3 regions of the Dactylosporangium sp. NPDC005555 genome follow, and region 2 is predicted to be linked to each of the others. Evidence: riboswitches for the same ligand, from Rfam matches in the RefSeq annotation. Region 2 holds a riboswitch; each other region holds the start of a gene.
What was found. Region 2 has a riboswitch for cobalamin ahead of bluB (5,6-dimethylbenzimidazole synthase). Riboswitches for the same ligand answer to the same signal wherever they lie in the genome.

Region 1: linked by a shared signal. The riboswitch ahead of metE (5-methyltetrahydropteroyltriglutamate--homocysteine S-methyltransferase) and the one ahead of bluB (5,6-dimethylbenzimidazole synthase) in region 2 are both predicted to bind cobalamin.
Region 3: linked by a shared signal. The riboswitch ahead of cobN (cobaltochelatase subunit CobN) and the one ahead of bluB (5,6-dimethylbenzimidazole synthase) in region 2 are both predicted to bind cobalamin.

Annotation. Positions count from the first base shown of each region.
Region 1 covers NZ_JBEXDG010000021.1:100,195-105,579, reverse strand. Annotated here, with positions in the region: gene ABZS58_RS24315 (PKD domain containing protein) at 1-1,073, shown strand, start outside; gene metE (5-methyltetrahydropteroyltriglutamate--homocysteine S-methyltransferase) at 1,176-2,447, opposite strand; cobalamin riboswitch at 2,450-2,669, opposite strand; gene ABZS58_RS24305 (ribonucleotide-diphosphate reductase subunit beta) at 2,700-3,695, opposite strand; gene ABZS58_RS24300 (ribonucleoside-diphosphate reductase subunit alpha) at 3,737-5,385, opposite strand, start outside.
Region 2 covers NZ_JBEXDG010000004.1:81,399-86,783, forward strand. Annotated here, with positions in the region: gene ABZS58_RS06280 (HAD family hydrolase) at 1-298, opposite strand, end outside; gene ABZS58_RS06285 (MFS transporter) at 367-1,773, shown strand; cobalamin riboswitch at 1,925-2,141, shown strand; gene bluB (5,6-dimethylbenzimidazole synthase) at 2,177-2,797, shown strand; gene ABZS58_RS06295 (YciI family protein) at 2,892-3,245, shown strand; gene ABZS58_RS06300 (sigma-70 family RNA polymerase sigma factor) at 3,299-4,456, shown strand; gene ABZS58_RS06305 (glycoside hydrolase family 2 protein) at 4,732-5,385, opposite strand, start outside.
Region 3 covers NZ_JBEXDG010000103.1:8,098-13,482, forward strand. Annotated here, with positions in the region: gene ABZS58_RS49110 (precorrin-2 C(20)-methyltransferase) at 1-439, opposite strand, end outside; gene ABZS58_RS49115 (precorrin-8X methylmutase) at 436-1,062, opposite strand; gene ABZS58_RS49120 (precorrin-3B synthase) at 1,237-2,448, opposite strand; cobalamin riboswitch at 2,494-2,681, shown strand; gene cobN (cobaltochelatase subunit CobN) at 2,720-5,385, shown strand, end outside.

The DNA.
Region 1 (5,385 bases), on a different contig from region 2:
GAAACTTCACGACCGTTGCTGACGCGGCAACCGGCAGCCGTGCCGCGCGCCGGTCGTTGTTCGCGTTCCAGCTCGGCACCGGCCGGATGCTGGACTTCGCGCCGGAGCTGAACGGCCGGGTCACGGCGGTCGCCGCCGGGCCGGGTGGGACGGTCTACGCCGCGGGCACGTTCACGAAGGTCGACGGCGATGCCTGGCCAGGCCTGGTCCAGCTGGACCTCGCCACCGGCCGCCGGGTGGCGGGGTTCACCGCCACCGCAGGCCCGGGACAGATCCGCACCATGACCTCGTCCGGTGCGTGGCTGTACGCCGGGGGCAGCTTCACCACCATCAGTGGGCAGCGCCGCGCTGGACTGGCACGGCTGTCGGCCACGACCGGCGTCGTGGACCCCGGGTTTGACCTGCGGCTGGCCCGCCGCGACGGCGGCACCGTCAAGGTCGAGTCGGTCGCCGTCACCCAGGACGGCAACCGCCTCGCCGCGGTCGGCGCGTTCGACACCGCGGCCGGCATGCCGCGTGCGCAGCTGGTGCTCGCCGACATCGGCGGCCCCGCGGCAGTGAGCGGCTGGTCGACCGACGCCTACACCCGCAAGTGCAAGACCTTGTACGACAGCTACCTGCGTGGGGTCGACTTCGCCCCGGACGGCTCCTACCTGGCCGTCGCCGCGACCGGTGGGATGGCCGGACCGGCGCTGATGTGTGACAGCGTCGCCCGGTTCGACGTCACGGGCAGCGGTGTGCACCCGCCGGTGTGGGTCAACCGCACCGGCGGCAACACCCTGTGGTCCGTCGCGGTCACCGACGCCGCCGTGTACGTCGGTGGGCACCAGCAGTGGATGGACAACCCACGCGGCCGCAAGAACGCCGGCCCGGGTGCCGTGTCGCGGCCCGGGATCGCCGCCGTCGACCCGGTCACCGGCAAGGCACTGTCATGGAACCCGACCCACAGCCGAGGTGTCGGCGTCGAGGTCCTCGTCACCTGCCCCGCCGGGCTCCTGGTCGGTTCCGACACCGACCAGCTCGGCCGCGCCTACCACGGCCGCATCGGCCTGCTCCCCGTCGTAGCGACCTGAAACGAGACGGTGCGGAGCATCGAACGGGTACGTCGGCGGCCGGGCGGCGATCGTAAACGGGCGGGCGCCTCGAGGTGAGGCGCCCGCCCGGGATGCCGATCGTCAGTTGCCGCGCAGTTCGGCGGCGGCGGCGACGAGGTGCCGCAGTGCCGCCTCGACCTCGGGGTAGCCGCGGGTCTTCAGGCCGCAGTCGGGGTTGACCCAGAGCCGTCGGGCCGGGACGGCGGTGACGGCGCGGCGCAGTGCCTCGACGACCTCGTCGTGGGACGGCACGCGGGGGGAGTGGATGTCCCAGACGCCGGGGCCCACGCCGCGGCCGTACCCGATGGCGGCGAGGTCGTCGAGGACCTCCATCTTGGAGCGGGACGCCTCGATGCTGGTCACGTCGGCGTCGAGGGCGTCGATCGCGGTGATGAACTCGCCGAACTCGGAGTAGCACAGGTGCGTGTGGATCTGCGTGCCGTCGGCGACGCCGCTCGTCGCGAGCCGGAACGAGCCGACAGCCCAGTCCAGGTACGCCTGCTGGTCCGCCTTGCGCAGCGGCAGCGTCTCCCGCAACGCCGGCTCGTCGACCTGGATGACGGTGATCCCGGCGGCCTCCAGGTCGTTGCATTCGTCGCGCAGCGCGAGGGCGACCTGGTCGGCGGTGTCGGCCAGGGGCTGGTCGGTCCGCACGAACGACCACGCCAGGATCGTCACCGGCCCGGTGAGCATGCCCTTGACGGGCTTGCTGGTCAGGGACTGCGCGTAGGTCGACCACTCGACGGTCATCGGTGCCCTGCGGGCCACGTCGCCGTAGATGATCGGTGGGCGGACGCACCGGGACCCGTACGACTGCACCCATCCGAGATCGGTGGCCGCGAAGCCGTCGAGCTGTTCGCCGAAGTACTGCACCATGTCGTTGCGTTCCGGTTCACCGTGCACGAGCACGTCGAGGCCGAGGTCCTCCTGCAGGCGGATGACGTGCTGGACCTCGTCGCGCATCCGGTCGGCGTAGCCGGCGGCGTCGAGGGTGCCTTCCCTGACCGAGGCGCGGGCCTTGCGCAGTTCGGAGGTCTGCGGGAACGACCCGATCGTCGTGGTCGGCAGGTCGGGCAGCAGCAGCCGCTCCTGCTGCACCCGGGCCCGGACGGCGTAGGGGCCCCGCTGCCGGTCCGCCGGGGTCAGCGCCTCGAGCCGGGCCCGGACCGGCGCGTCGCGCCATGCGGCCGGGATCGGCGGCAGCGCGGATAGCCCAGGATGGTGCTCTGCCCGAATGCGGTGCTCACCACAGGGGGATCCTTCCCTCGAAGTCGCGACGACCTCAGGGAAGGGGAAAGCGGGAAGACCCGGCTTCCGCCCTGACCCTCCCGAGGGGTCGCCGGCGGCGCGCACCGGTCGGTGCGCGCAGTGCGGGCAGGTCTTCGGACTTGCGGGCGCGACACCGACAGGTGCCACCTACTGGCCGTCGCTTCCCAGACCCCGCAAAGGGTCCAGTGCTTGATGACGGCGGTCGTTCCCACTCACCGCTGCGGGGCAGTCCCGGTCTCACACCGGGTTCCCTCTTACGACGCCCCGTCCTTGCGAACGGGGCGAACCAGCACTGCCGGCCATCGTACGGGTGCGCCGGCAGCACCGGAACCCCGATCAGAAGTCGTCGTCGAAGCTGACCGTGCCGGTCACCCCCACCTGGTACGCCGACACCCGGCGTTCGAAGAAGTTCGACAGCTCCTGCACGTCCTGCAGCTCCATGAACGCGAACGGGTTCCGGCTGCCGTACAGCGGTGCGATGCCGAGGGTGGCGAGTCGCCGGTCGGCGACGTGTTGCAGGTATTCGCGCATGTCGGCCAGGGACATGCCGGACACGCCCTGCTCCAGGAGGTCCGCGGCGAACTGGACCTCGCACTCCACGGCCTCGGCGAGCATCTCGCGGACCTGCGCCTCGAGGGCGGCGTCGAACAGGTCGGGTTCTTCCGCCCGTACGGTGTCGACGACGTCGAACGCGAACGCCATGTGCATCGACTCGTCGCGGAAGACCCAGTTGGTGCCGGAGGCGAGGCCGTGCAGGAGGCCGCGGGAGCGCAGGAAGTACACGTAGGCGAAGGCGCCGTAGAAGAACAGCCCTTCGATGCAGGCGGCGAAGCAGATCAGGTTGAGCAGGAACGCCCGCCGGTCGTCGCGGGTCTTCAGCTCCCGCAGGTCGCCGAGCGAGTCGATCCACCGGAAGCAGAACTCGGCCTTGCGCGCGATCGACGGGATGTTCTCCACCGCCGCGAACGCCTCGAACCGCTCGGTTTCGTCGGTGACGTAGGTGTCGAGGAGGTTCAGGTAGAACTGGACGTGGACGGCCTCCTCGAACAGTTGCCTGGAGAGGTAGAGCCGTCCTTCCGGGCTGTTGACGTGTTGGTACAGGTTGAGCACGAGGTTGTTCGCGACGATCGTGTCGCCGGTGGCGAAGAACGCGACCAGCCGGGACACGAGATGCCGTTCGGCGGGGGACAGGCGAGCCAGATCGGCGAGGTCGGAGTGCAGGTCGACCTCCTCGACGGTCCACGTGTTCTTGATCGCGTCCTTGAACCTGTCGAAGAACTGCGGGTACCGCATCGGCCGCAGCGTCAGGTCCATGCCGGGGTCGAGCAGCATCGGCCGCACGTCGGCGCTGATGCGGGGTTCGGGGATGCTGGTCACTGGCACGCCTCGCACGACTCGGGGTTCTCCAGGGAGCAGGCGAGCGCTTCGGCGTCCGGGACCGCGAGGACCTGCGCGAGCGGCTTGACCGGCGTCGCGACGGCCACGGTGGCCTGCTGGATGCGGGTCGCCGGCCGGGACCGCAGGTAGTAGGTGGTCTTCAGGCCGGCCTTCCACGCGTACAGGTACATCGAGGAGACCTTGCCGATCGTCGGTGCGCTCATGAACAGGTTCAGCGACTGCGACTGGTCGATGTAGGCGGCGCGGGCGGCGGCGAGGTCGATCAGGGCCCGTTGCGGCAGCTCCCACGCGGTGCGGTACAGCTCCCGGACGTCGGTGGGCAGGTCCGCGATGTCCTGCACCGAACCCTCGGCCCGTTTGATCTGCTCCCGGACCGCCGCCGTCCACAGCCCGCGGGCCTTGAGCTCGCGGACCAGGTACGTGTTGATCTGCAGGAACTCCCCGGACATCGTCTCGCGCTTGAAGAGGTTCGACACCTGCGGCTCGATGCACTCGTAGCAGCCGGCGATCGACGCGATCGTCGCCGTCGGCGCGATCGCGACCAGCAGCGAGTTGCGCAGGCCGGTCGCCGCGACCCGGGCCCGCAGCGCGGCCCAGCGGTCGCCTTCGGCGGGTGCGCCCCACAGGTCGGGATGCAGCTCACCATGCGCGGCGCGGGTCTCGGCGAACGCCGGGTGCGGCCCGAACCGCTCCGCCAGGTCCGCCGAGGCCTCCAGGGCGGTCAGGTAGATCTCCTCCTGCACGCGGGTCGACAGCTCCCGGGCGGCGCCGGAGTCGAACGGCAGCCGCAGCGTGAAGAACGCGTCCTGCAGGCCCATCAGCCCGAGGCCGACCGGCCGCCACCGCGGGTTCGACGCGGCCGCCTGCTGCGACGGGTAGTAGTTGATGTCGATGACCCGGTCGAGGAACACGACCGCGGTCCGGACGGTCTCGCGCAGCTTCTCCCAGTCGACACCGTCGACACCGTCGACACCGTCGACGCCGTCGGCGGTGAGGTGCGCGCCGAGGTTGATCGAGCCGAGGTTGCAGACCGCGGTCTCGGTGTCGCTGTTGACCTCGAGGATCTCGGTGCACAGGTTGGACAGGTGGATGCTGTTGCCGGGCGCCCCGGTCTGGTTCGACAGGGCGTTGGACCGGTCCTTGAACGTCATCCAGCCGTTGCCGGTCTGCGCCAGGGTGCGCATCATCCTGCCGTAGAGGTCACGGGCCTTGACGGTCTTGACCGCGTGCTTCTCGGCCGCGCGGTAGGCCTCGTCGAACTCGGCCCCGAACAGGTCCGGCAGCTCGGGTGCGTCGGACGGGTCGATCAGCGACCAGTCGCCGTCGGCCTCCACCCGGCGCATGAACTCGTCGGGGATCCAGTTCGCGAGGTTGAGGTTGTGGGTACGGCGGGACTCCTCACCCGTGTTGTCCCGCAGCTCCAGGAACTCCTCGACGTCCGGATGCCACGGCTCCAGGTAGACGCAGGCGGCACCCTTGCGGCGGCCGCCCTGGTTGACGGCGGCGACCCCGGCGTCGAGCGTCTTCAGGAACGGGACGATGCCGTTGGATCTGCCGTTGGTGCCGCGGATGAGCGCGCCCCGGCCACGCACGCGCGACCAGGAGATGCCGATCCCGCCGGAGA
Region 2 (5,385 bases):
CGTACAGGCGGAGAAACCCGGAAAAGATGGTGTCGAGCTCCTCGTCGGGGCCGTCGCAGGGGCGGTCGATCGCGGCGAGGAAGTCGCGGACGCGGTGGCGGCGCTGCTGCTGGAACGTGATCCGCCCGGCCCGCCAGTCCGTCAGGTGCCGCTCCTGTACCGCCGACCACAGCGCCCTGAGCTTCGGCGACGGTGCGACGCCGATCGACGGCAGCCAGCGCCGCAGGGCGGTCGTCACCGCGGCCTCGTGGTCGAGCAGTGTGCCGTCGAGGTCGAGCAGGACTCCGCGCAGCTTCACCCCGCGCACTCTACGGCGTGACACGCATAACCCTATTTCCGATCGGATAAATATGTAATGCTCGACGGGTGTCACTGACCACCGCACCGGCGCCGGTCAAGGCCGGCGGGGCGCGGTGGGTCGTCGCGGTCTGCCTCTGCGCCGGTTTCACCACGCTGCTCGACCAGTCGGTGCTGAACGTCGTGGTGCCGGCGTTGCGCGGGTCGCTGCACGCCGGCACCGCGTCGCTGCAGTGGATCCTGGCCGGGTACTCCCTCGCGTTCGGGCTGGCGCTCGTGCCCGCGGGGCGGCTCGGCGACCTGTACGGCCGGCGGCTGCTGTTCGCCGGCGGGCTCGCCGTGTTCGCCGTCAGCGCGGTCGTGGCCGCCACCGCCCAGCACGGCTGGGTCGTCGCCGCCGCCCGCCTCGTCCAGGGGTTCGGCGCCGGCGTCGTCAACCCGCAGATCATCGGGCTGTTCCAGGACCTGTTCCACGGCCGCGACCGGGCCCGCGCGCTCGGCGCGTACGCCTTCGTCGGCGGCGTGGCAGGCATGCTCGGCCCGCTGCTCGGCGGTGTGGTGCTCCAGCTGGCCGGGGACGGGCTCGGCTGGCGGCTGGTGCTGCTGGCGAACCTGCCGTTCGCGGTCGTGACGATCCCCCTCGCGCTGCGGGTCCTGCCCGCCGGCCGGCCCGCGGGCCACCGCGGCGACCTCGACCTGGGCGGTCTGCTGCTGCTCGGCGGCACCACCCTCGCCGCGCTGCTGTCCGTCGTCGGCACCGGCGGCTGGTGGTGGCTCGCCGGGGCGGGCGCCGGCCTCGCCGGGTTCCTCGCGTGGGAGCGGCGGTGGACCGCGCTCGGCCGCAGCGCGATCCTCCTGCCGGCACTGACCCGCAACCGCGGCTATGTCCTCGGCGTGCTCGTCGCCATGTGCTACTTCGGCGCCACCCTCGCGCTGAATCTGGTGCTGTCGCTGTACCTGCAGGACGGCCTGCACCATCCGCCGCTCGCCGCCGCGGCCATCGCCCTGCCGAGCGCCGTCGGGTTCGCGCTCACGTCCGCGTTCACCTCGGGGCTGCGGCGGCGGGGCACCACGGTCGCGCTCGGGGTGGCGGTCGCGAGCATCGCCGCGTCGATCGCGGCGGTCGAGGTCCTGCCGGCCGGGCCGGTGGTGTGGGCGCTCGCCGCGAGCCAGTTCGTGATCGGCGCGGCGGGCGGGTTCGTCATCGCGCCGAACCAGGCGCTGACCCTGTCCCACGCCCCACCGGGGGTGAACGGGCTCAGTGCGGCGCTGCTGCAGCTGTCGCAGCGGCTCGCCGCGAGCGTCAGCATCGCGGCCGTGAGCGGCATCTTCCTGGCGACCGCCGCCACGTCCGGCGGGCCGGCACCGGCCCTCGCCGACGGCGCCGCCCTGTGCCTGGGCCTCGCCGCGCTCGCCCTGCTTTTCGCGTTGCTCGACCGGCCGTCCTCGATCGAGGGATCCCGGGTCGTTGAGTAAGTAGAACACGAGGTCCCGCTGGCAGGCTGATCGCGGCCGTCAGGTCGAGGTCGTCGCCCACAGCGGACGCGCGCCGCGGACCGTCGGTGACGTGTCGCCGAAGGAACGCCGTGGTGCCGGCTTCCGGACCGTGGCGCCGTAAGCTCGCAGGCGGCATGAACTGATGCGAGGTGCCCCGGAAGCCGGAAGGCGACCGGGGAGAATCGGGAAGCCGGTGTGAATCCGGCACGGGCCCGCCGCGGTGATCGGGGAGCTGCCGTCCAGGCGCGCCCTCGCGGTGCGCGGTCACTGGCCCGAGGGCCGGGAAGGCGGACGGTGCAGGCGTTGATCCGAGAGTCCGAAGACCGGCCTCGCGGTCACCGGCCGTCCGCAGGGGCGGCCTGAGCAGCGGGAGCCTGCCCTCATGAGCACCGACCTGTACGACGTCGTCCACCGCCGCCGCGACGTGCGCGGCCAGTTCACCGGCGCGCCGATCCCCGGTGACGTCCTCGACCGCGTGCTGCGCGCCGCCCACGCCGCGCCGAGCGTCGGGCTGTCGCAGCCGTGGGATTTCGTCCTCGTCCGCGACCCCGGCCTGCGGGCCGCGTTCCACGCGCACGTCCGGGCCGAGCGGGACGCGTTCGCCGCGACCCTCGACGGGCCGGCGGCCGCGACCTTCGCCCGGATCAAGATCGACGGGGTGCTGGAGTCGACGCTGTCGGTGGTCGTCACGTACGACCCCTGCCGCGGCGGACCGGCGGTGCTCGGACGGCACGCGATCGCCGACGCCGGGCTCTACTCCGTCTGCCTCGCCATCCAGAACCTGTGGCTGGCCGCGACCGCCGAGGACCTCGGGGTCGGCTGGGTGTCGTTCTACCGCGAGCCGTTCGTGCGGGACCTGCTCGGCATCCCCGACGGTGTCCGGCCCGTCGCGTGGCTGTGCCTCGGGCCGGTGACGCACCTGGAGACGGTGCCCGACCTCGAACGGCACGGCTGGCGGCGGCGGACCCCGCTCTCGGAGGCGGTGCACCACGACCGCTGGTAGCCGCACACCGGAGAACGCGCGGGACCACCTGTCGAATTCGGCGCCGCGCCGATCGTCGTCAGGGTAGAAAGTCCCCGAGCAGACAGGACGGACCATGGCGAAGTACCTCATCCTCATCTACGGCGACGAGCAGCGCTGGGACGCCGAATCCGAGCAGGAGCGGCACGAGAAGGGCGAGGGCCACCGGGCGTTCAGCGCCGCCGCGACCGTGCTCGCCGGGCACGAGCTGGAGCCGTCCACGACGGCGACCACGCTGCGCGGCGGCCCGATGATCACCGACGGTCCGTTCCTGGAGGCGAAGGAGGCCCTCGGCGGCTTCTACGTCATCGACGCCGCCGACCTGGACGCCGCGATCGCCGCCGCCTCCATGCTGCCCGAGCTGGCCTCCGGCCACGGCGGCGTCGAGATCCGCCCGATCGTGGACCACGACCGTCCGGACCACGGGTGACCGCCGAGCCACCGGTGGGCATCGCCGAGGTGCACCGTCGCGAGTGGGCCCGGGTGCTCGCCGCGACGGTGCGCGTCACCCGTGACCTCGACCTCGCCGAGGAATGCGTCCAGGACGCGTTCGCGCGGGCGCTGCGCTCCTGGCCGGCCGGTGGCGTCCCGGACCGGCCCGGCGCGTGGCTCACCACCGTCGCCCGCAACCGGGCCCTCGACGTGCTGCGCCGCGAGTCCGCGCTGCGCCGGGCGCTGCCGCTGCTGGTCACCGAGGAGGCGACGCCCGGGCCGGGGGAGGACGACGACCGGCTCCGGCTCATCTTCACCTGCTGCCACCCGGCGCTGTCCCGGGAGGCGCAGGTCGCGCTGACGCTGCGCCTGGTGTGCGGCCTGACGACGGCCGAGGTGGCGCGGGCGTTCCTCGTGCCGGAGCCGACGATGGCGGCCCGCGTCACCCGCGCGAAACGGAAGATCAGCGCGGCCCGCATCCCGTTCCGGGTGCCGTCGCCGGACGACCTGCCGGAGCGCGTCGGTGCCGTCCTCGACGTCATCCACCTCGTCTTCACCACCGGCCACGCGGCGCCGGTCGGCGACACGCTGGTCCGGCAGGACCTGGTCGACGCCGCGATCGCCCTGGCGCGGGTACTGCGGCTGCTGGTTCCGCACGACGCCTCGGCCACGGCCCTGCTGGCGCTGATGCTGCTCGTCGACGCCCGCAGGGACACCCGCGGCGCCGGCGGCCGGCTGGTCCTGCTGTCCGAGCAGGACCGCACCCGCTGGGACACCCGGCAGATCCGTGAGGGCACCGACCTGCTGACCGCCGCGCTGCGCCGGCACCCGCCGACCCGCTACGCCGTGGAGGCCGCGCTCGCCGCCGTCCACGCCGAGGCGCCCTCGTGGGAGGCGACCGACTGGCCGCAGATCGTCGCGCTGTACGACGTCCTCCGGCGCCTCTGGCCGTCGCCGGTCGTCTCGCTCAACCGCGCGGTCGCCGTCGGCCTGCGCGACGGTCCGGCGGCGGGGCTAGACGCGCTGACACCGCTGCTCGGGATGCCGGAGCTCGCCACGTACGCCTACCTCAGCGCCGTGCGGGCCGACTTCCTGCGGCGGCTGGGCCGGTTCCCGGAGGCCGCCGACGCGTACACCGAGGCCCTGGCGCTCACCGGCAACGACGTGGAGCGCGCGTTCCTGGAGTCCCGTCTCGCCGAGGTGCGCTGAACGGGTTCACCCGCGGGACCACCCACCGTGGCGCCCGTCGCGGGGTAGGTGTGCCGCTCACCCGCCGACCGGCCGTGAGGAGCACGCCATGCCTGCCCGCGACCAGATTCCTCCGCCCACCGGCCGCACCACGACCGTGCCGGTCGCCGGCCCCGGTGGCCCACCGGTCCCACCCGGTCCCGGCGGAAAGCGGGCCCAGCCCGGGAGCGGGCCTGAGCGAGCCCAGCCCGGGAACAGGCCCGAGCGCGGCCGTGCCGGGAGCGGGCCAGAGCGCGTCAGCGGGCGATGAGGTCGTTCGCCGAGCGGAGGACCGGTGCGCCGCGCCAGACCGGGTCGTCGGCCGGGGGCAGCGCGCCGCCCGTGACGCGCAGGGTCACCGACTCGCCGGGGAGCAGCGTGACGAGCTGCTCGTCGACCGTCGCGGCCGGGTCGAGGCGGTCCGCGAACAGGGTCAGGTCGCGCACGAACGTCCGTGCGGTGACCGAGACCTCGGCGCCGTCCGCGGTGGGGCGGACCACGACGTCGGTCGACGCGGCCGGGTAGGCGAGGTCGACGTCCTCGGCGAAGCACCACACCGCGCGGTCCGGGCCGGCGTCGGCGACGATGAGCTCGGCGGCGGCGTCGCCGGCCGTGGTCAGGTCCGCCGGCAGCGGCAGGGTGACCGCGCCGCCGGCCGGGACGTCGACGGCCAGGGTGGTCTTCGCGTGCAGGTCGCCGGTGAAGCCGATCCGGCGCACGTCGACGTGGGCCCGCCACGGCGTCGCGGAGTCGTTGACGGCGATCAGGGCCGGCACACCGTCGCGCGGCTGCAGGGTGAGCAGGCGTTCGCCGTACACCCGCCGCAATGCGAACCAGAGCGGCTTGCGGCGGCCGTCGCCGTCGACGGCGGACCACGACGTGACGGGCCAGTTGTCGTTGAGCTGCCACAG
Region 3 (5,385 bases), on a different contig from region 2:
GGCCGATGACCGCGGACGCGCCCGCGACGGACGTGACACCCGGCACGACCTCCGTGGGATAGACGTGCGCGAGCCGCTTATGCATGTGCATGTATGAGCCGTAGAAGAACGGGTCGCCCTCGCAGAGCACGGCCACGTCCCGGCCGGCGTCGAGGTGCGCGGCGAGCCGGGCCGCCCACGCGTCGTAGTGCTCCTCGATGAGCGCCCGGTAGTCGCCGACCTCCTCGGTGGTGACCGGGTAGACGAGGGCCTCCTCGATCTGCCCTTCCCGCAGGTACGGCACGGCGATCGACCTGGCGATGCTGCGCCCGTGGCGGGCGCTGTGGAACGCGACGACCGGCGCGGCGGTGACGATCCGGGCCGCCTTCACCGTCACGAGCTCCGGGTCCCCGGGTCCGAGTCCCACACCATAGAGCCGACCGCTGTCCACTGTGGTCATTCCTTCTCGTCCGCGATGGCGTTGACGGCGGCGGCCGTCATCGCGCTGCCGCCCCGGCGGCCGTGCACGACCAGGTGCGGCAGGTCGGTGGCGGCGAGCGCCGCCTTCGACTCGGCCGCGCCGATGAAGCCGACGGGGATGCCCAGCACCGCCGCGGGCCGGGGCGCGCCGGCCGCGATCAGTTCGAGGAGCCGGAACAGGGCCGTGGGCGCGTTGCCGACGGCGACGACGGCGCCGTCGAGGCGGTCGCCCCACAGGTCGAGGGCGGCGGCGCTGCGGGTGGTGCCGAGCCGCGCGGCGAGGCCGGGGACGCGCGGGTCGCGCAGCGTGCACAGGACCTCGTTGTCGCGGGGCAGCCGGGCGCGGGTGACGCCGGAGGCGACCATCTCGGCGTCGCAGAGGATGGGGGCACCGTCACGGAGTGCGGCGCGCGCGAGTCGCACCACGTCGCCGCCGTGCCCCACGTCGGCGGGCAGGTCGACCATCCCGCACGCGTGGATCATGCGGACGGTGACCTGGGCGACGTCGGCGGGCAGCCCGGACAGATCGGCCTCGGCGCGGATCGTCGCGAACGACCGCCGGTAGATCTCGGCGCCGTCCTTGACGTAGTCGAAGCTGGTCACGACGTCACCTCCGCTGCGCTCCGGCGCCGCCGTGCCCCAATACTGCAACCACGGTGACCAGCCACTCCGCTACGCTCCGGGCCGGTCACGACGTCACCTCCGCTACGCTCCGGCGCCGCCGTGCCCCAATACTGCAACCACGGTGACCAGCCACTCCGCTACGCTCCGGGCCGGTCACGACACCACCCGGTAGCCGTCGGCGGTCGCGAGCATCTCCACGTGCCTTCCCTTCGGTGCGCCGCAGCGCCGTTCGCAGCCGATCCAGTGCACCGGCAACGCGTGGTCGAGGCCGCCCGCGACGGCCGCGCGGGCGTCGGCCCGCACGTCGGCGAGGGCCTTGGCGCACCCCGGCCGGCCCGCGCACGCGGTGACCCCGGCCCACGGTGAGGCCGGGTCGGTGACCAGCCCGGCCGCCGTCAGCAGGGCCTCGACCGCTCCAGCTTCATCGACCGGCACGTCGGGCACGACGACGGTCCGCCACGGCGTGACGATGATCTCTCCCGGCGAGGCCGCGACGAGTGCCGCCGACTGCTCCTGCGTCAGCAGCCCGAGTGGTACGACCACCGTCAGCGCGACCGGTCCCCCGGCCTGCGGTGTCCGTCCGACGGCTGGCCCGGCGCCGCCGTCACGGCGGCCGATGCCGGTGTCGACGGTGGCGGCCAGCCGGGCCGCGACCCGGGCCGGGCCGTCGGTCAGCTCCGCCAGGCGCCACGCGGTGCCGCCCTGCGAAGCGCGTTCCGCCAGGAACGCCCGGGCCGCCGCAAGCAACAGCTCAGCGGGATCGTCCCAGCCCCCTGCCACGGTCGGACCGGCTGGATCGCCGCAGGTCCGGGGCGTCGTCAGGCCGGCCGGGAAGCCGCAGGTCCGGGCCGTGGTGGGGGCGCCGGCGAGGAGGAGGCGGTCGCCGTGCAGGCCGACGTCGCCGCCGAGCGGGGACACGTCGCCGCGGCCGTCGTCGAGTGTCGCCAGGAACCGGCCCGGCAGCGCGGCGAGGGACGGGTCGGCGCACAGCCCGGCGTCGAACGCGGCCACCACCGGCCGCACGTCCACGAGACCGGCGCCGTCGCGGCCGCTGAGCGGGCTGGCGATGATGTTCCGCACCCGCTCGTGGGTGTCCGACGGCAGGAGCCCCGCCTGCGACAGCCGCGCGGCCAGCTCCAGCTCCGCGCCCGGCCGCAGCGCCCTGACCTGCACGTTCCCCCGGGAGGTGAGCTCCAGCGCGGGGTCGCCGAGGTCGGCGGCGGCGGCCCGGAGCACGGCCAGACCCTCGGCGGGCAGCCGCCCGCCGGGCAGCCGGACGCGGGCCAGGCCACCGTCGGCCGCCGCGTGGACCTGCACGGCGCCGGGGCACCGGTCCGGGGCGTCGCGTCCACTGGCAGCCTGCACGCGCCGGATACTACTGCGCAGGGCTTCGCTTGACTCAAGTCTGCGCCGACCGGCAGAGTTGGCGGTGCTGCAACGGCGACGTGTGGAGGAAGCCGGTGAGATTCCGGCGCGGTCCCGCCACTGTGACCGGGGAGCGAGTTTCCGACGGAGGCCACTGGGCGCGAGCCTGGGAAGGCGCGGGGACGAGCGCCGATCCGGGAGCCAGGAGACTCTCCGCCGCCGGACCTTTCCCGACCGACTTGGGGCGCGGACCCCGAGGGAGGACCCCGGCGTGATCCTGCTGTTGTCGACGTCCGACACCGACCTGCTCAGTGCCCGCGCGAGCGGCGCGGACTTCCGGCTGGCCAACCCGTCCCGCACCGCGGTGGAGGACCTGCCCGCCCTGGCCGAGGGCGCGGACCTGGTCGTCGTGCGGTTCCTGGGCGGCTACCGGGACTGGCAGGAGGGCTTCGACACGCTGCTGCGGCTGCCGCCGTCACGCCCTTCCGGCAGCTCCCGGCTGCCGGTGGTCCTGCTCGGCGGCGAGGCGCTGCCCGACGCGGAGCTGATGCGGCACTCCACCGTGCCCGCCGGCGTCGCGGCGCAGGCGCACGCCTACTTCACCGAGGGCGGCCCGGCCAACCTCGCCGAGCTGCACCACTTCCTCTCCGACACCGTCCTGCTGACCGGCCACGGCTTCGCCCCGCCGGCGACCACGCCCACCTGGGGACCCCTCCAACGGGAGTCGACGGCGGACGGACCGACGGTCGGGATCATCTACTACCGGGCGCATCACCTCGCCGGCAACACCGCGTTCGTGGAGACGCTGTGCGAGGCGGTCGAGGACGCCGGCGGGCGGGCGCTGCCCGTGTTCGCCTCGTCGCTGCGGGCCGCCCCGGCGGAGCTGCTCGACACGCTGCGGCAGGCCGACGCGCTGATCGTCACCGTCCTCGCCGCGGGCGGCACCCGCCCCGCGGACGCGCAGGCGGGCGGCCAGGAGGAGGCGTGGGACGTCGGCGCCCTCGCCGCGCTCGACGTGCCGATCCTGCAGGGACTGTGCCTGACCAGCTCCCGCGACGCCTGGGACTCCAGCGACGACGGGCTGTCGCCGCTCGACACGGCCACGCAGGTCGCGATCCCCGAGTTCGACGGGCGGATCATCACGGTGCCGTTCTCGTTCAAGGAGATCGACGCCGACGGGCTCACCGTCTACGTCGCCGACCGGGAGCGGGCCGGGCGCGTCGCCGGGATCGCCGTCGGCCACGCCCGGCTCCGGCACCTCCCCGCGGCCGACCGGAAGATCGTGCTGATGCTCAGCGCGTATCCGACGAAGCACGCCCGGATCGGCAACGCCGTCGGCCTCGACACGCCCGCGAGCGTGGTCCGGCTCCTCGACGCGATGCACGCCCAGGGGTATGCCGGCGCGGACGGGTTCCCGAAGGACGGCGACGCGCTGATGCACACGCTCATCGCCGCCGGTGGGCAGGACGTCAACTGGCTCACCGAGGACCAGCTGCGCGGCAACCCCATCCGCATCTCCGCCGACAGGTACCGGACCTGGTTCCAGACGCTGCCGGACGCCCTGCGCGAGGAGATGGAGCGGCACTGGGGCCCGGCGCCCGGCGAGCTGTTCGTCGACACGTCCCGCGACCCCGGCGGCGAGATCGTCCTCGCCGCGCTGCGTGAGCGCAACGTCGTGGTCATGGTGCAGCCGCCGCGCGGCTTCGGCGAGAACCCCGTGGCGATCTACCACGACCCGGACCTGCCGCCGAGCCACCATTACCTGGCCGCCTACCGGTGGCTCGCCGACGAGTTCGGCGCCCACGCCGTCGTGCACGTCGGCAAGCACGGCAACCTCGAATGGCTGCCCGGCAAGACCGTCGGCATGTCCGCGTCCTGCGGCGCCGACGCGGCCCTGGGCAACCTGCCGCTGATCTACCCGTTCCTGGTCAACGACCCGGGTGAGGGCACCCAGGCGAAGCGCCGCGCGCACGCCACCCTGGTCGACCACCTGATCCCGCCGATGGCGCGCGCCGAGTCGTACGGTGACATCGCCCGCCTCGAGCAGCTCCTCGACGAGCACTCGACGATCGCCGCGCTCGACCCGGCGAAGCTGCCCGCGATCCGCGGCCAGATCTGGACGCTGCTGCAGGCCGCCCGGCTCGACCACGACCTCGGCCTGGCCGACCGGCCCGGCGACGACGGCTTCGACGAGCTGATCCTGCACATCGACGGGTGGCTGTGTGAGATCAAGGACGTGCAGATCCGTGACGGCCTGCACGTCCTCGGTGTGGCGCCGTCCGGTGAGGCGCGCGTCGACCTGGTCCTGGCGATGCTGCGGGCCCGGCAGCTGTGGGGCGGCGCCGTCGCGCTTCCCGGCCTGCGTGAGGCCCTCGGGCTGTCGGAGGGTTCCACCGCACGGGTCACGGTCGACGAGGCCGAGGCGCAGGCCCGCGCCCTGGTCGCGGAGATGGAGTCACGGGGCTGGCCCACTACCGACATCTCCGACATTTCCGATTCGGCGGATGTGGTACGGGTGCTGGAGTTCGCCGCACGGGAGATCGTGCCCCGGCTGGCCCGCACCACCGACGAGCTGACGATGGTCCTGCACGCCCTGGACGGCGGGTATGTGCCGGCCGGGCCGAGCGGGTCGCCGCTGCGCGGCCTGATCAACGTGCTGCCGACCGGCCGCAACTTCTACTCCGTCGACCCGAAGGCGATCCCGAGCCGCCTCGCGTGGGAGACCGGGCAGGCGATGGCCGACTCGCTGCTCGCCCGTTACCGGGCCGACCACGGCGAATGGCCCCGCTCCGTCGGCCTGTCGATGTGGGGCACGAGCGCGATGCGCACCGCCGGCGACGACATCGCCGAAGCGCTCGCCCTCCTGGGCGTCCGGCCCGTCTGGGACGACGCGTCGCGCCGGGTGGTCAGCCTCGCGCCCGTCGACCTCGCCGAGCT